2 regions of the Shinella sp. GW821-FHT11G07 genome follow, and region 1 is predicted to be linked to the other one. Evidence: predicted binding sites of a transcription regulator. Region 1 holds the regulator's gene; the other holds the start of a gene.
The links. Region 1 encodes LexA, which represses DNA repair genes until DNA is damaged. Its sites were predicted from a motif close to TGTTCNNNNTGTGTTCNG; they were not measured.
Positions count from the first base shown of each region.

Region 2: a site for LexA is predicted at 3,904-3,921, ahead of AC1RT2_RS14140 (YifB family Mg chelatase-like AAA ATPase). Genes of this name have one in related genera too.

Region 1 is NZ_JBXARJ010000010.1:219,045-232,193, forward strand. It holds gene AC1RT2_RS20665 (ABC transporter permease) at 27-947, opposite strand; gene AC1RT2_RS20670 (ABC transporter permease) at 947-2,038, opposite strand; gene AC1RT2_RS20675 (ABC transporter ATP-binding protein) at 2,028-3,626, opposite strand; gene AC1RT2_RS20680 (quinone oxidoreductase family protein) at 3,656-4,627, opposite strand; gene pcsA (phosphatidylcholine synthase) at 4,649-5,371, opposite strand; gene AC1RT2_RS20690 (UbiH/UbiF family hydroxylase) at 5,621-6,829, shown strand; gene AC1RT2_RS20695 (AEC family transporter) at 6,797-7,759, opposite strand; gene AC1RT2_RS20700 (cytochrome c biogenesis CcdA family protein) at 7,892-8,641, opposite strand; tRNA gene AC1RT2_RS20705 (tRNA-Lys) at 8,868-8,943, shown strand; gene lexA (transcriptional repressor LexA) at 9,483-10,205, shown strand; gene AC1RT2_RS20715 (ComEC/Rec2 family competence protein) at 10,294-12,759, opposite strand; gene gltA (citrate synthase) at 13,067-13,149, shown strand, end outside.
Region 2 is NZ_JBXARJ010000006.1:238,097-243,452, reverse strand. It holds gene AC1RT2_RS14160 (sn-glycerol-3-phosphate import ATP-binding protein UgpC) at 1-1,103, shown strand, start outside; gene AC1RT2_RS14155 (endonuclease/exonuclease/phosphatase family protein) at 1,100-2,092, shown strand; gene AC1RT2_RS14150 (cupin domain-containing protein) at 2,192-2,695, shown strand; gene gshB (glutathione synthase) at 2,803-3,747, shown strand; gene AC1RT2_RS14140 (YifB family Mg chelatase-like AAA ATPase) at 4,050-5,356, shown strand, end outside.

The sequences.
Region 1 (13,149 bases):
GGAGTGGTTGTTTCTTCTTGTTCTTCTCACCGATCGGGCACAAACGGCTTGCCGAGAGAGGCAGGCGTGTTGATCAGCGTCATGCGCCGATTGTGTGATATCAGGATTAGTACGATAACCGTGGCGAGATAGGGAAGAGCCGACAGGAACTGCGACGGGATGCCGATGCCGAGCGCCTGAGCGTGCAACTGGCTGATCGACACCGCGCCGAAGAGATAACCGCCCGCCAGCAGCCGCCAGGGCCGCCACGAGGCGAAGACGACGAGCGCCAGCGCGATCCAGCCGCGCCCGGCCGACATGTTTTCCACCCACTGCGGCGTGTAGACGAGCGACAGCTGCGCACCGGCAAGGCCGGCACAGGCGCCACCGAACATCACGGCGAGATAGCGCGTGCGGATGACATGGATGCCGAGCGCATGGGCCGAACCATGGCTGTCGCCGATGGCGCGCAGCTTCAGGCCGGCGCGGCTCTTGAACAGGAACCAATTCACGCCGAAGACCAGCGCGATCGACAGGTAGAAGACCAGATCCTGCTTGAACAGCAGCGGTCCCAGGAACGGGATATCGGACAGCAGCGGAATGACGATCGGCTGCAGCTTGATGCCGGACATGCCGACATAGGGCTCGCCGATCTGGCCGGATACGCCCAGACCGAGAATGGTGAGCGCCAGACCCGTCGCCACCTGGTTGGCGACGAGCGTCAGCGTCAGGAAGCCGAACAGCAGCGAGAACAGCGCGCCGCAGGCAATGCCGGCAAGGATGCCGATATAGGGCGAGCCCGTCGCCTGCGTTGCGGCGAAGGCGAGCACCGCCCCCATCACCATCATGCCCTCGACGCCGAGATTGAGCACGCCCGAGCGTTCGGCAACGAGCTCGCCGAGCGAGGCCAGCACCAGCGGCGTCGCCGCGGTGATGACGGTGAGCAGGATCGCTTCGATGATACCCATCAGTGCGCTCCTTCGCTGGATTGGCGGAAGCGGGAGAAGACCAGCCGGATCTTGTACTGGATCAGCGTGTCGCAGGAGAGCACGAAGAACAGCAGCAAGCCCTGGAAGACCCGCGTGACCTTGTCGGAAACGCTCAGCGTCAGCTGCACCGCCTCACCACCCACATAGGTCAGCGCCAGGAACAGGCCGGCGGCGACGATGCCGAGCGGATTGAGGCGGCCAAGAAAGGCAACGATGATCGCGGTGAAGCCATAGCCGGGCGAGATGATCGGTTGCAGCTTGCCGATGGTGCCGCTGACCTCCGAAATGCCGGCAAGGCCAGCGAAAGCGCCGGAGAGCAGCATCGAGAACCAGATCATGCGCTTGGAGGAGAAGCCGGCAAAACGCCCTGCCCGCTCCGATTGGCCGAGCACGGTGATCTCAAAACCCTTCAGTGTGTAGCGCATCATGATCCACAGCCCGATGGCGGCGATGATGGCAAAGGCGAAGCCAAGATTGGCGCGGCCCGACGCGATCATTTCCGGCAGGATCGCTTCCGGCGCGAAATCCCGCGTTACCGGGAAATTATAGGCATCCGGGCTGCGCCAGGGTCCACGCACCAGCCAGTCGAGGAAGAGCTGGGCGATATAGACCAGCATCAGGCTCGTCAGGATCTCGTTGGTGTTCATATGCGCCTTGAGGAAGGCGGGAATGCCGGCATAAAGCGCGCCGCCGATCATGCCGAAGATCAGCATCAGGGGCAGGACGAGCGACGAATGCCATTCATGAAAAACGACGGGCACGATGGCGCCGGCAATGGCGCCGGCGATGAACTGGCCCTCGGCACCGATATTCCAGTTGTTCGAACGGTAGCAGATCGACAGGCCGGCGCCGATCAGGATCAGCGGCGCTGCCTTGATGGCGATCTCGTGCAGCGACCAGACGTCGAGCAGCGGTTCGATGAAGAAGCTGTAGAGCGCGGATGTCGGGCTTTTGCCGAGAAGCGCGAACATGATGCCGCCGGCAATTATGGTCAGCGCCAGCGCGATGAACGGCGACAGGAGGGAGAACAGCGTCGAGGGATTGGCGCGTTTTTCAAGTTCAATGTGCATGGGCCACCTCGCCTTCCGTCTTGCCGTACATGCCGCCCATGAGCAGGCCAATCTTTTCGCGCGTCAGTTCATGAGCCGGGTAAGCATCGGAAAGCCGCCCCTCGTTGACGACGGCGATTTCGGTGGCGACTTCAAAGATTTCGTCGAGGTCCTGGCTGATCACCAGCACCGCCGAGCCGGATTTGGCGAGATCGACCAGCGCCTGACGGATACGGCTTGCAGCACCGGCATCCACGCCCCAGGTCGGCTGGTTGACGATCAGCACCGCCGGTTGACGGTCGAGTTCGCGGCCGACAATGTATTTTTGCAGGTTGCCGCCCGACAGTGAGCCGGCTGCCGGGTTTTCGCCGCTCTTGCGCACGTCCATCGTTTCGGAAATGCGCTTCGAGGCGATGCGCACGACGGCCTGGCGGATGATGCCGAGCAGGCCGCCGGCCAGAAAGGTTTTCCGGTCCGACTGGCTGCGTGCCAGAACGAGGTTGTCGGAGAGTGGCAGCGCCGGAACGGCCGCATGGCCATGGCGCTCCTCCGGCACAAACCCCGCACCCATCAGACGCCGCGCCGTGATGCCGAGATTGCCGGCGGCCTTGCCGCGAATGAAGACGGCCGACGCGTCCGCCGCCGGATACTCGCCGGAAAGCGTATCGAAAAGCTCGCCCTGGCCGTTGCCGGCGACGCCGGCGATGGCCAGAACCTCGCCGCCCCGCACCTTCAGACAGACATTCTTCAGCGTAACGGCGAAGGGCGTGCGCGCCGGCACGCTGAGATGTCGGGCTTCGAGCAGAACCTCGCCCTTGGTGTTGGTACCGGCCGCCGTCACCGAGGCGACGTCGCTGCCGACCATCATGCGGGCCAGCGAGGCCGGAGTTTCCTGGCGCGGATCACAGGCGCCGGTCACCTTGCCGTGGCGCAGCACGGTCGCACGGTCGCAGATGCGCTGCACCTCTTCCAGCCGGTGGCTGATATAAAGCACCGAGCGCCCCTCGGCCTTCAGCTTGGCGAGCGTTTCGAACAGCCGGTCGGCCTCCTGCGGCGTCAGCACGGAGGTCGGCTCGTCGAGGATGATCAGTTCCGGGTTCTGCAACAGCGCCCGCACGATCTCGATGCGCTGGCGCTCGCCGACCGAGAGATCGGCGACATGGGCCTTCGGATCGAGCGGCAGGCCGTAGAGATGCGACAGGCGCGAGGCCTCTTCCGCCACCTTGGACAGCGAAATGCCGGGGCTCAGAGACAGCGCGATATTCTCCGCGACCGTTAGCGCCTCGAACAGCGAAAAATGCTGGAAAACCATGCCGATGCCGAGGCGGCGCGCAGCACCGGGGCTTGGTATGCGGACGGGTTCGCCCTTCCACAGGATATCGCCGCTGGTCGGCGCCAACACGCCAAAAAGCATCTTGACGAGGGTGGATTTGCCCGCACCGTTTTCGCCCAAAAGGGCGTGGATTTCTCCGGGCTGAATCTCTAGGTCGATGCCGTTACACGCGGCAAACGAACCGAATAGCTTTGTCAGGCTGCGGACAGCCAGCAATGCGCTGCCCCTGCCCCCGGATGCTCCAACGGCTGACACTCTGCCCCTCTTTCCTGCCATCTCAGCCCTTGCCGCCCGTTCGGGTCGTGTCAGGGAATGAGCAATGTCGTTCCACTCGTTTTTCTTGCTTCCAGATCCGTGTGCGCTCGGCCGGCCTCGGCCAACGGATAAGTCTGATGAATATTGATACGCACTTTGTTGCTTTGCACAATATCAAAGAGCGAGTTTGCACATGCATCGAGTGCAGCGCGCGTCGCAATGTAAGCGAAGAGTGTCGGCCGCGTCGCGTAGAGCGAGCCCTTCTGCGCAAGCAAGCCCATGTTGAAGGCATCGACCGGCCCGGAGGAATTGCCGAAGCTGACGAACAGGCCGCGCGGCTTCAGGCAGTCCAGCGATTTCGGGAACGTATCCTTGCCGACGGAATCGTAGACGACGTCGACACCCGCGCCGTCCGTCAACTCACGCACCCGCGCGGAAAAATCTTCCGTGCCGTAGTTGATGACATGGTCGTAGCCATGCGCGAGCGCCAGATCGATCTTGGCCTGCGAACCGGCCGTCCCGATCACCGTTGCGCCGAGCGCCTTCGCCCATTGCCCCGCAATGAGGCCGACACCGCCCGCTGCGGCATGAAACAGGATCACGCTGCCGGGCTTCACCTGGTAGGTCTGAAGCAGCAGATATTGCGCCGTCATGCCCTTCAGCATCATCGCCGCCGCCGTTTCGAGCGAAATGCCGTCCGGCACCTTCACCAGATGCTTCGTCGCGACGTTCCGCTCGGCCGCATAGGCGCCGTCCGCCGAGGCATAGGCCACGCGGTCGCCGATGGCAAAATCCGTGACACCCTCGCCGAGTGCAGTGATCGTGCCCGCACCTTCCTTGCCCGGAATGAACGGCGGCTCCGCCTTGTAGAGGCCGGTGCGGAAATAGACGTCGATGAAATTGAGCCCGACCGCGGCCTGCCTGATCTGCACTTCGCCCGGACCTGGAGCATCGAGCGCAACGTCCTCGAGCTTCAGCACGTCGGGGCCGCCGAGACTGCGGATGACGATCGCCTTGGTCATGCTTATCTCCCGATTGTTCTGTTACCGGCCGAGGCTCGGAATCGCCTGCAGCACGGCGCCGATGACATAGAGGTAAAGACCCGTGCCCACGACACCCCAGACGACCCAGGCCGGCGTGTCGAAATGCAGGAGAAGCGCATAGCCGCTGAGCAGCGACCACAGGAAGAAGACGGCGAGATTGATGGGCCGCAGCCGCTGGACCCGCACGGGGTGCAGGAAGTTGATCGGCATGAAGGTGAGGAAGACGGAAACGAAGACGATGATCGATGCCGTCAGTTCGCTCGCCTGGATGACGAAGAGCGTGAACACCACCATGTTCCAGACGACCGGGAAGCCGGAAAAGAAATATTCATCCGTCTTCATGCCCATGTCGGCATAGTAGATCGCGCTCGACACCACGATGGCACCCGCCGCCACGAAGGACCACGGCTCGCCGATCATGCCGCTCTGGTAGAGCGCGAAGGCCGGTAGCAGCACATAGGTCACGTAGTCGATGACATTGTCCAGCGTATCGCCGGACCAGTTCGGCAGCACTTCCTTGACGCGCACCTTGCGAGCGATCGGCCCGTCGATGCCATCGACGAGCAGCGCCAGACCAAGCCACCAGAACATATCGACGAAGCGATGTTCCGCGGCTGCGACGACGCCGAGAAAGGCCAGGAACGAGCCCGACGCCGTCAGGATATGGACGGAAAAGGCGCGAATTTCCGCATAGGGCACGCGCTTGTAGTTGAAAAACTTCATTGCCGTTCGCAGTCCATCCCTTGGGGCTTTTCTTCGGCCGCAACTCGCCGAGCACGCCCTCTTGCGCGGTCACTGCCGGTAATATGCATTGATTGCCCGTCATCGCCAGTGAAAAACCGGCGCTTTCCAGGCGAGTTTCTGCCCTGCGCCGATTCACCCCATGGAAATTGCCTCTTTGCCGGCCTACCTTTCCCGAAGTACAAGCACCGCAAATCTGTGGGTAACACTTTGATATTTCGGAGATCGGTCATGAGACAGTTCGATATCGCGATTGTCGGCGCCGGCCTGGCCGGCAGCCTGGCGGCTTTGGCGCTTTCCGATTCGGGCCGCAGCATCGCGCTGATCGCGCCGCCCACGCGCACCAAAGACGGCCGCACCACAGCCCTCATGGACCAGTCCATCGCCTTCCTGAAGACGCTCGGTCTTTGGGATGACCTCGCGCGCCATGCCGCCGCGCTCGAAACCATGCAGATCCTTGACGGCACGGCGCGCCTCCTGCGTGCCCCGCCGGTCGCTTTCCGCGCCAGCGAGGTCGACCTGCCGGCTTTCGGCTACAACATTCCGAATGCGCCATTCCTCGACATTCTCGATGCGCGCATCGCCGCCGACGGCAATATCGTGCGCCTGGAGGATGGTGTCACCGCCGCCAACAGCTTCGAAACCGGCGTCGAACTGGCTCTCGACAGCGGCGAACGCGTGACCGCCGCCCTCGTCGTTGGTGCGGATGGCAGGAAATCGCGCATCCGCGACGGCGCCGGAATCAGCGTGCGCGCCTGGTCCTATCCGCAATCCGCCCTCGTGCTCAATTTTGCGCATGAGCGCCCGCACGGCAATGTCTCGACGGAATTCCACACGGAAAGCGGCCCCTTCACGCAGGTTCCCCTGCCCGGCCGCCGCTCCAGCCTGGTCTGGGTGCTGCCGCCGAAGGAGGCGAATCGCCTGCGCGAACTCTCCGTCGCCGATCTCAGCCGCGCCGTCGAGGAGCGCATGCAATCCATGCTCGGCAAGGTCACGGTGGAAGGCAGCGCCCAGAGTTTTCCGCTTTCCGGCATGACCGCCAATCACTTCGGCAAGGGCCGTTTCGTGCTGGTCGGCGAGGCTGCGCACGCCTTTCCGCCGATTGGCGCCCAGGGCCTCAATCTCAGCCTGCGCGATATCATGGCGCTGAAAGACCTTATCCGGATTGATGAGCCGGCAAACTATGGTGGCGTGGGTGATCGATTCGACCGCAAACGGCAGGCCGATATCCGCTCCCGCACGGTCAGTGTCGACCTGCTGAACCGTTCGCTGCTTTCCGATTTCCTGCCCGTGCAGTTCCTGCGCTCCGCCGGCCTGCATCTGCTCTCAGCGCTTGGACCGTTGCGCAGCATCGTCATGCGCGAGGGCATCGAACCGCTCGGGTCGCTGAAGACGTTTCGCGAAAACCTAAGGGAACGGGTCGCCCACAAGCAGGCCTGATTTGATGAGATAGAGCAGGATCGTCACCGTGGCGACAGACAGCACGGTGGTGATGAGAATGGTCGCCGACGCCCGTTCCTGCCAAACACCATATTGCTGGCCGATAACAAAGACGTTCGTCGCTGTCGGCAGTGCTGCCAGAAGCACCGCCGTAAACACCCAGACCGGATCGAAATTGCCGGCAAAGCCGAGCACCAGGTACATTGTTACCGGCAGCAGCAGCAATTTCGCCGGCACGATATAGCCGATTTCCACCGGCACGCGCTTCAGCGGCCGCAGCGCCAGCGTGACGCCCATGGCAAAGAGCGCGCAGGGTGCTGCTGCCTGCGCGAGATAGTCAATCAACCGCTGCAGCGGCGCCGGCGCCTCGAGCCCGGCAAAGGCCGCAACGAACCCGGCAGCCGTCGCGATGATGAACGGGTGCGTGACGATCTTGCGCAACACCCCGACGGCAATCTGGAGCGCCGGCTGTTTCTCGCCACCCGCAACGGCCATCAGCGCCGGCGCCACCATGAAATGCAGCATGTTCTCGAAGCAGAAGACCAGCGCCACCGGCACGGCCGCCGGTTCGCCAAAGGCGAGCAGCGCCAGCCCCGGCCCCATATAGCCTATATTGCCATAGGCGGCGGCGAGCCCCTGGATTGTCGCCTCGCCGATCGTCGCGCGGCGCAGCCAGAGGCCAACGGCGAAGATCAGTCCAAAAACCAAATAGGTCGCGCTGATGTTGGCGACGATGAAATCGACGCGCGTCAGCTGCTCGATCGGCGTTTTTGCGACCAGTTTGAAGAACAGCGCCGGCAGCGCGATATAGATGATGAAAGTGTTCAGCCAGCCAAGCGCTTCGACCGGCTGCTTGGTGATCCGGGCGACCACGTAGCCCAGCAGGATCATGCCGAAGAACGGCAGGACGAGTCCGACGATGTCCGCCATGGGCCGAGGCGCGCTCCCGCTTGCCGAGGATGATATCCCTGACTAGAACCCCGGTTCACCGGAAATGCTCTAGATATTTGTTTTAGCCGCATTATCCGAGGCCGAAGCGGTGCCGCTTCGGCTGGAAATGCTCTAGCCGATTTGCGAGAGAATGGGAAACGTTTGCTGGAACCAGATGGCGACCGTGCTGATATAGCCGAAGATGAAGGCAAGGCCCGTCAGGACGAGCAGCACGCCCATGACCTTCTCCACCGCGCCAAGATGCCGGCGAAAGCGCAGGAGGAAGCGCATGAAGGCGCCGGAAAACCCGGCCGCGATCCAGAACGGCACGGCAAGGCCCAGCGAATAGACGGCCAGTAGCATCGCCCCGTCGCTGACCGTTTCCCGCGCGGCCGCAACGCCGAGGATCGTCCCGAGGACGGGGCCGATGCAAGGCGTCCAGCCAAAGGCGAAGGCAAGCCCCATGACATAGGCGCCCGATGCCGTCGCCGGCTTGCCACCGCCCTGAAACCGCGCCTCGCGGGCAAAAAGCCCGATGCGCAGCAATCCGAGAAAATGCAGTCCCATCAGGATGATAATGACGCCGCCGATCTGCGCCAGGATGTCGAGATGCCGGCGCAGCACCATGCCGATCGTCGATGCCCCGGCGCCCAGCGCCACGAAAACCGTGGCAAAGCCCAGGGTAAAGAAGAACGCCGCCAGCAGCACCGCCCCGCGCGTGTCCCGCCGGACCGCGACCGCATCGTTGCCGCGGAACTGATCCACGGAAATGCCTGCCATATAACACAGATAGGGCGGCACGAGCGGCAGCACGCAGGGCGACAGAAACGACAGCGCTCCGGCAAGCAGCGCACTTAGAAGAGAAATATCGGCAATCGACACTGGCTACTCCGCGACGGCGGGAAAGCGGTTCGGGCCCGAAAACGCCCCGTCCGCTCCTTCATTTGCGCTTCCTAGTATCGGCCGAAGCCCTCTCCTGCCAATCACCTTTTGGAGAACGCGGCAAAATGCAGCAAAAGCTGTTTTTCATCGCATTTTCCGGGTTGACCCGGCAAATCCTCCTGCCTATGTTCCGCGCACTTCCGCGGGGCGTCTTCGCACCGCCTGGGAGCGTGTAGCTCAGCCGGTAGAGCAACTGACTTTTAATCAGTAGGTCCAGGGTTCGAATCCCTGCGCGCTCACCATTTGAGTATCTGACCTAAAATATAAAAATGAATGTTAGTTTCTGTGCATGGCATGTGTCGCGTTTCCTCGTCGCCACGGCGTGAATGACGCAGCCTTTCCCGCGATGTGATTTTGCAGTTTCATTCGGCTAGGCGCTACGCCCAACGCTGCTGCCGGCCGGGCGGGTGGTTGGCGAAACCCACAGATGCGCAGCCTGCCCACCGGCAAGAACCCCGCTGGATCGAATACAGGTACATATTGACTGTTCCGCCATATTGGTGACGCGTAGCGCCTCGAAGCCCATGCATACGGATGTGGATGCGGCGGTCTGCGGCGTCAATGATGGCAGTAGTGGAGCTCCACTTCCGCAGCTAGCACTGGTTAGCGTTCGCGCCTCCAGCGCATTAGAACCTTGACTATTCTGGCGGCCGGGAAAGGCAAAATCCACACCAACTCCTGCCCGTGTGAAAAGCTTCTGTAAGCGCAAGCCCTTGCAGAACACATATGGAACAGATAGTGTATGTTCTATATTTGTTTCACGATTCTGGGGTGGACGGCGATGTTGACACGTAAGCAACAGGAACTTCTCTTGTTCATCCATGAACGGATGAAGGAATCCGGCATACCGCCGTCCTTCGACGAAATGAAGGATGCTCTGGATCTCGCCTCGAAATCGGGTATTCACCGGCTCATCACGGCGCTCGAAGAGCGCGGCTTCATTCGGCGACTGCCAAACCGCGCGCGCGCGCTGGAGGTCATCAAACTTCCGGAGGCCTATTCGCCCAGTCTTCAGCCGCGGCGCGGTTTTTCTCCGTCGGTCATCGAGGGAAGCCTTGGCAAGCAGCCGGTGCCGGCCGCTCCGCCCCAGCGAACGTCGAGCCAGGCAGACATGCCCTCCTCCGTTTCCGTGCCGGTCATGGGACGCATCGCGGCGGGTGTGCCCATCTCGGCGATCCAGAACAATACCCATGAAATCACCGTGCCGGCTGAAATGATCGGCGGCGGGGAGCATTATGCGCTGGAGGTCAAGGGCGATTCGATGATCGAGGCCGGCATCCTCGACGGCGACACCGTCATCATTCGCAATGCGAATACTGCCAATCCCGGTGAAATCGTCGTGGCGCTGGTCGATGACGAGGAAGCGACGTTGAAGCGCTTCCGCCGCAAGGGCGCATCCATCGCGCTTGAGGCCGCCAATCCGGCCTATGAAACCCGTATTTTCGGACCGGACCGCGTCAAGATTCAGGGCAAGCTCGTCGGGCTTATTCGTCGCTACCATTAAAGCGTGTCGCGTAAACGCGTGCGGCGGTTTAGCGATAACGTCCTGCAAAACATTGAGAAGCCAAGGCGTGGGGAGTGAACTTTAGAGATCACGACGCACTGTCATCCGCTCCGCTCGCTTCATAGGTACCCGTACGCCAATCATAGGTACGGTGCCGTGACCAGGGGCGATGAAGCGTTTCAACGGCCGAGTTAAAAAGGGCGTCGGAGAGGGCGGAGTTTGCGTGATCGGCTGCCGGCAGGATTTCCAGGGCGCCGGTTTGCCTCAAATGGCGAACCGTGATGAGGCGTGCACCTGAACGGCAAGCTTCCAAACGGATTGCGACGGGCACGATGACGAGGTCTGCCTCGTCGCAGGCCGTACCGAGGAAGGCGAGGTCTTCCAGCGCCACGATGCGCCAGCCGCTAGGGGAAATGGCGGCGCAGAAGGCTTTTGTCTCACAGATGAAGCCGTCGCGGGTGCGGGCTGCATCGAATGCTGCGGCCATGGCGGCCTTGGCCTTCTGCCGGTCGGCTTCGCGGCGGGGTCGCTTCTGCCTGGCCGTAGTGGCGGGGTCCTCCTTCTCGGTGTCGACTGTCAGGCCGCTCGTCTTGCGAATCTCGGGTTTCAGAAGTGTTTCAAGACGAAGGGCGCGCCGCCACTGCGCATAGATGAAATCCGGTGGCCGTGTGCGGTTGGTCGCTGCTTTCTCGCCATGCAGAATGGCGACCAGGCGGCCATCTTCCGACACGAGAATCTCCGGCCTTGTGCCTCCACCGGGCCAGCCGGCGGCAAGGATTCCGACGACGACGAGAAGCGTGCCGGCATGGCGCAGTCGGGTGCGCAGAAGGCAGACGAGGCCGCTGCCGATGCCGATGAGCAAGAAGGCGGTTGCAGGGATGCGGCCGGTGACGATCTCGCCCTTCCAGCCGGCTACCCATGTCGACAGCGTGATCATCCACTCGATGCCTTTGCCCATGATCGCGAAGGGAATGGCATCGAGGCCAAAGGGCATCAAAAGCACGGCGATCAGACCGAAGGGCATGACGATGGTGCTGATCACCGGCATGGCCAACAGGTTGCCGGCAAGCCCATAGGCTGGGATTCGGTGAAAATGGCCAATGGAGTAGACCAGCGTCGCAAAGCCGCCGATCAGCGAGGAGAGGATAAGCCCGCCGAAGAAGCGGCCGGCGGCTCCGCCGAACAGCGCAAACGGCCCTCCCCGGCTTTCGCGCTGGACCGGACGCTCGCGCCACGCGGCGTAGCCGGCCACGAGGCCCAGCGTTGCGGCATAGGACATCTGAAAACCGGGATTCGTCACGGCAGACGGCGTGACCAGCAGGATGAGGATGGCCGAGATCGCCACGTTGCGCAGGCTGATGGCCGCGCGCCCGAACAGCACGGCGACGAGCATCACGCAGATCATGATCCAGGAGCGCATGGCCGAAATCGCGCCACCCGAAACGAGAATATAGAGCGTCACCATCACCAGGGCGCCGACGGCCGCGAATTTCTTCGCCGGGTAGCGCTCGGCAAAACCCGGAATCAGCGCCATCAGCATGCGCGCACCGACGAGGAAGGTTCCGGCGGCGAGCACCATGTTCAGCCCGGAAATGGCAAGGACATGGGCAAGGCCCGCCTGCCGCAGCGCTTCCACCGTGTCGTCGCCAATTGCTCGCTGCTCGGCAGTGACAAGGGCCGCGGCAATGGCCCCCGCATCCCCGCCGATGCGCCCCCGAATATGCTCGGTGAGGTTGTTTCTCCAGGCGGCGATCCGTTGCCGTATTCTGTCGTAGAGGCCGGGCGCGTTTGTCGTCGCGGCGGTCGGCACGCTGTAAAAATAGCCGACGGCGCCCGTGCCCGCGAAGTAGGCATCGAAGGTGAAATCGTTGAGCCCCGCCAATGCGGGACCGGAGGGCGGGCCAAGGCGGGCGCGCCCCGCAATGCCGCCGCCGATGGCGATCGGCTCATGCCGGCTTCGGGCAAGCAGTGTCACCACAGTGGGCATGCGGTTCAGGGTGGGTTTGCGCGTCGTTTCGAGTGCAATGCGATAGCGGATTGCACCGCGATCGTCGCTCTCGCGAGACAGGACGCGTCCCCTCACCTCCGTCGTCACCGGCGCATCCAGGATGACGGTGCCAAGGCGGGCGGTTTCTCCGGCCGCAAGCAGCATACCGAGCGGAACGAGGAATGCGGCCCCCGCGGCGAGCGCCACGAGGCTTTCACGATGCCGCAGCCGCAAGGCGGGCCAGAGCGCGGCACAGGCAAGCAGGATCAATGCGTAGGGCGACGGATCCGACGCTGCGGAAAACCAGAGCGCGGCGCCTATGCCGAGGAAGACGGGAACGAAAAGGAGGAAATGGCCGTGTGCGCGTTCCTCGGCAAAGGCGGCTGCCACCGTTTGCCGTCCGGCAAGGCGTTCGCGCAGGCGGCCGATGGCACGCAGGAGAAGAACAGAAGCCGGCCGGTACGGCTTGTCGAGCGGCGCGAGCTCTCGGGACGCGTCGGCGGGCACGCCGTGCGAGGCATCAGCCTCGGACGCCGTCCGTCGTTCCGCGATGTCGATCCTGCCCATGGCTCGGCCCCACCCGTTCCCACTGGCATAGTGCAATCGAATGGAGAAATCTTCAATCTGCAGTACATGCCGAAAGTGCTAAGTCAGACATAATGGATGCGCCCTCCGCATCGTGGAAAGCACTCTCAAAAGTTGCTTGCAACTTCATGGAAAGGGTAGATATTGCGTTGCCGGAAAACCTGTTTTCGCAATGCACAATTTGCCTTTCGTATTGCTTGGCAGCATCGGACAAATGGGTTAGCAAAACGAGCATGTTCATGGATACGGCACAGCTTCGTGCCACCATTGGAAACAACGGAGGATCGTTATGACAGGAACTAGCGCGGGTGTGTCAGTCGGTGGCAAGACGGTGGACTTGCCGACGCGATCCGGTACGATCGGCCCCGATGT
Region 2 (5,356 bases), on a different contig from region 1:
CGATCGGCATCAAGGACGTATCGAAGATCTACAATGGCGGGGTGACCGCGGTCAGCGCCGTCAACATCGACATCGCCGACGGCGAGTTCATCGTGCTCGTCGGCCCGTCGGGCTGCGGAAAGTCGACGCTGCTGCGCATGATCGCCGGGCTGGAGACGATCAGCGAGGGCAGCGTGACGATCGGCGACCGCGTGGTCAACGCCGTTGATCCGGCCGACCGCGATATCGCCATGGTCTTCCAGAACTACGCGCTCTACCCGCACATGTCGGTTTACGAAAACCTTGCCTATGGCCTGAAGAACCGTCGCACGCCGAAGGCGGAGATCGATGCACGCGTGGCGGAGGCCGCCCGCATGCTGGAACTCCAGCCCTATCTGGAACGCAAGCCCCGCGCGCTGTCCGGCGGCCAGCGGCAGCGTGTCGCCATGGGCCGTGCCATCGTGCGCAAGCCGTCGGCCTTCCTGTTCGATGAGCCGCTGTCCAATCTCGATGCGAAGCTACGCGTCTCCATGCGCGGCGAGATCAAGCGCCTGCAACGCCGCGTCGGCACCACGTCGATCTATGTCACGCACGACCAGCTGGAAGCGATGACGCTCGCCGACCGGCTCGTCGTCCTGTCAGGCGGCAAGATCGAGCAGATCGGCCGCCCGCTGGAGGTCTATCACCGCCCGGCCACCACCTTTGTCGCAAGCTTCATCGGCTCGCCGGCCATGAACCTCGTCAGCGGTGAAGTGCATGGCACGAAGCTGGCGCTTGGCCCGGCGCTCATCGACCTCGGTTCGACGGTGCCGGCACAGGGCGCCGTCACCGTGGGTCTGCGCGCAGAGGACCTGCGCCTGCATCAGGGCCTGGATGGCAGCATGCCGTTCCGCATCGACTATGTCGAGGAACTGGGTGCCCAGCGCCTCGTGCACGGGCTCGTCGGCGACCAGCCGATGGTCGCGGCGCTCTCGGCGGAAATCTCGCTTCCGGAAACCGCCTCGCTGTCGATTTCGCCCTCCCGGCTGCATTTCTTCGACACGGCCAGCGGTCGCCGCATCGATTGGGTGGGCGAAAGAACGGTTACGACAAGCGCTTCCACGGTGGAGTTCGTGATATCATGATCCGCACGACCGTCGGCAGGCTGTCCGCGCCCTCCCCGGAGGAGCGCGCCGCCATTGCAGGTCTCGAAAAGTCCATCGCCGCGCACGACGCCCATATGGCGGACCTCGCCTGCATGAACGCGGTGGAGGCTGGTGGCCGGGCCGAGCGCGCCGAGCCGCTGCCCTTTCCCTTCACCGTTGCCGCCTGGAACCTGGAGCGCTGCCTGTTTCCGCTGCAGAGCGCCGAACATCTGGGTGCCACCGGTGCCGAGATCGTGCTGCTCTCCGAGATGGACGACGGCATGGCCCGCACGCGCCAGCGCCACACCACGGCAGAGGTCGCCGACGAGCTCGGCATGGCCTATCTTTACGGTGTCGAATTCATCGAGCTCGGCCTCGGCTCGGAGACGGAACTCGAATTCTGCAAGGACAAATTCAACCGTCGCGGCCTGCATGGCAACGGCCTGATGTCGACCGTGCCATTGCACGAGCCCTTCCTGCTGCGCCTGGAAGGTGAACGCCTTTGGTTCATGGACGCGGTCGACCAGCCGCGCCTGGGCGAACGCATGGCGATCGGCGCCGTCATCAACACGGAATCCGGTCCGCTCGTGCTGGCCTCCACGCATTTCGAAAGCGCGACGATGGCGGCCTATCGCGAGCGCCAGATGGTCGGCCTGATGGATGCGCTGGATGCCGCCTTTCCGGGCCGCCCGCTCATCATCGGTGGTGATCTCAACACCGGCAACCATGCCGGTGGTGATTTCGAGGCTGAAGGCCTTTTCGCCCGCGCTGCCGAGCGTGGCTTCACGCGCCACGGCGGCCCGCTCGACATGATGACGACGCGTCCGAGCCTGATCACCCGCTGGCCCGAGCGGGCGATGAAGCTCGATTGGTTCCTGACCCGCGGCCTTGCCGTCTCGCAGACCCGCATCGTCTCGTCGCTCTGCCCCTCCGGCCGGCCGCTGTCTGACCACGATCTCATCACCTGCCGGATCGACGGTTTCGCCTGAAGCGGCAATGTTACGGATATTTAAAATGCAACCGATTGTTTGAACGGCACCGTTACCGCTATCGACTAATCTCCCGGCACGACTTCCAAGGGGGATGAAATGGTACTGAAACTGATGCTTGCCGCCATGGTCGGTGTCGCCGTGCGCAATCGGCAGGCTGAAATGAACGCGCCGAGGCCTTTGATCGCGTCTTCGCTCGACAAGCTCGAAATGGAGCCGAAGCCGATCGAACCCTCCTGGGTGATCGCAGGCGACCCGCAAGCGCGGCTTTCGCTGCATTCGCGCGCCTATGACGAGCAGGCGACGACGGCGATCTGGGATTGCACGGCCGGCACCTTCCGCTGGTATTTCGGCTGGGACGAGACCGTCATGATCCTCGACGGCGAAGTCCACATCACCGGCGAAGACGGCAGCGAACGCACGCTGAAGGCCGGCGACATTGCCTATTTCCCCGGCAAAAGCTGGGCGACCTGGCACATCGACACCTACGTGCGCAAGATCGCCTTCTGCCGCAAGGAATTCCCGGCCCCGATCAATCTCGCCCTGAAGCTGCGTGATCGCCTGCGCGGCGGCCGGCAGGCCTCCGGCGGACTGGCCGCTTAAAAAACACCCCGAATGATCGACGGGCGTCGTGCTGGGAAAGTGCTGCGCCCGTTGCCATTGTGCCTGCCGCATCCTACATGTGTCGGGCATTCCTGAGGGGACTTTTCATGGCAAAGATCACGAACGTCGCGGTCCAGATGGACCACGTTTCGACCATCAACATCGCCGGCGATTCCACCTTCGCCATGAGCCTCGAGGCACAAAGCCGCGGCTGCAAGCTTTTCCACTACACACCGGACCGTCTCTCGCTGCGCGACGGTACGGTCTATGCCACCGTCGAGCCGATGGAGCTGCGCGACGTCAAGGGCGACCACTATACGCTGGGCACGCCCGAGCGCGTCGATCTCTCCACGATGGACGTGGTGCTGTTGCGCCAGGATCCGCCCTTCGACATGTCCTACATCACGTCCACGCACCTTCTGGAGCGCATCCACCCGAAGACGCTGGTCGTCAACGATCCGGCCTGGGTGCGCAACTCGCCGGAAAAGATTTTTGTCACCGAATTCGCCGACCTGATGCCGGCAACGCTGATCACCCGCGATGCCGGCGAAATCCGCCGCTTCCGGGACGAGATGGGCGACATGATCCTGAAGCCGCTCTACGGCAATGGCGGCGCCGGCGTCTTCCATTCGACCAAGGACGACCGCAACCTCTCGTCGCTGCTCGAAATGTTCGGCCAGATGTTCCGCGAGCCCTTCATCGCGCAGCAATACCTGCCGGACGTGCGCAAGGGCGACAAGCGCATCATCCTCGTCGACGGCGAGCCGGTCGGTGCGATCAACCGTGTGCCGGCCGAGCATGATGCCCGGTCCAACATGCATGCCGGCGGCCGCCCGGAGCCGACGGAACTGACGGCGCGCGAAAAGGAAATCTGCGCCCGCATCGGCCCGTCGCTGCGCGAACGCGGCTTCCTGCTCGTCGGCATCGACGTCATCGGTGACTATATGACCGAGATCAACGTGACGTCGCCCACCGGCATCCGCGAGGTCAAGAAATTCGGCGGCGCCGACATTGCAGCCCTGCTCTGGGATGCCATCGAGAAGAAGCGCTAAGGCCTCTTCCCCGCGGGAGCGTGGCGGGAAATCCGCCGCGTTTTCCGGGTAGAACGGCCTCTCCGGGACGGTCCGTTCGCGAACGTCCCACCTTCGTTCCGCAAAGGCAACCGGCCACAACCGGCACGCGGAAAATCCTCCCGTAAGTTCTACGATTGTTCTTGTTTCATTCCGCATTTCATGCCAGATTTACACCTGCAACCCAGGGGCGGTTGCAGGGATCGTTTTCGGCAAAAACGTGTTGCGGTGCTCTTTGCGCGTCATGACCGGCGCGCGGCACTGTGGGAGGAGCGGGGGCAGTCATGGTCGCACGGGTCAGTACGATTGCGTTTCAGGGCATCGAGGGCGTGCCCGTCGATGTTCAGGTCATGGTGGCGCCCGGCAAGGTGGGCATGCAGATCGTCGGCCTGGCCGACAAGGCGGTCGCCGAAAGCCGCGAGCGGGTACAGGCCGCCCTGCACGCCTCCGGCCTGTCGCTGCCGCCGAAGCGGGTGACTGTCAATCTCGCGCCCGCCGATCTTCCCAAGGAAGGCAGCCACTACGATCTCGCCATTGCGCTCGGCCTGATGATGGCGCTCGGCGCCGTGCCGGGCGATGCGGTGGAAGGCTATGTCGTCATCGGTGAACTCAATCTCGACGGCACGATCGCGCCGGTTGCCGGAGCCTTGCCCGCCGCGATGGGGGCGAATGCGCTCGGCAAGGGGCTGATCTGCCCGGCGGAAAACGGTGCGGAAGCCGCCTGGGCCGGCGGTGGCCTTGATATTCTCGCGCCAAGGAGCCTCATTGCGCTCGCCAACCATTTCAAGGGCACCCAGGTCCTGTCACGCCCCACACCGGCGATCCGCGCGTCGGCGGCGGACCTGCCTGATCTCGCGGATATCCGGGGGCAGGAAAGCGCCAAGCGGGCCTTGGAGGTCGCGGCGGCCGGCAGCCACAATCTCCTGATGGTCGGCCCGCCAGGTTCGGGAAAGTCCATGCTGGCCGCACGGCTTGCCGCCATCCTGCCGCCGCTCACGCCGAGCGAGCTGCTTGAAGTCTCGATGATCCACTCTATTGCCGGCCAACTGTCCGGCGGCCGTCTGTCGGATCGCCGCCCGTTCCGCACGCCGCACCATTCGGCCACCATGGCGGCGCTCGTCGGTGGCGGCGCGCGTGCCCGGCCCGGCGAAGTTTCCCTCGCCCATAATGGCGTGCTCTTCCTTGACGAACTGCCCGAATTTTCGCCCCAGGCGCTCGATGCGCTGCGCCAGCCGCTCGAGACCGGGGAATGCATCATCGCCCGCGCCAACCACCGCGTGAGCTATCCCGCTGCCGTCCAGCTCGTCGCTGCGATGAACCCTTGCCGCTGCGGCATGGCGGGCGAGCCGGGCCGCAGCTGTGTTCGCGGACCGCGCTGCATGAGCGATTATCAGGCCCGCGTCTCCGGCCCGCTGATGGACCGCATCGACATCCGCATCGACGTGCCGGCCGTCTCCGCCTCGGATCTCATCCGCCCGATGGCCGCCGAGCCCAGCGAGACCGTCGCCCGCCGCGTCGCCCATGCCCGGGCCTTGCAGGTCGATCGTTTCGCCCGTCTCGGCATGGCCTCGGTAACGAGCAATGCCCGCGC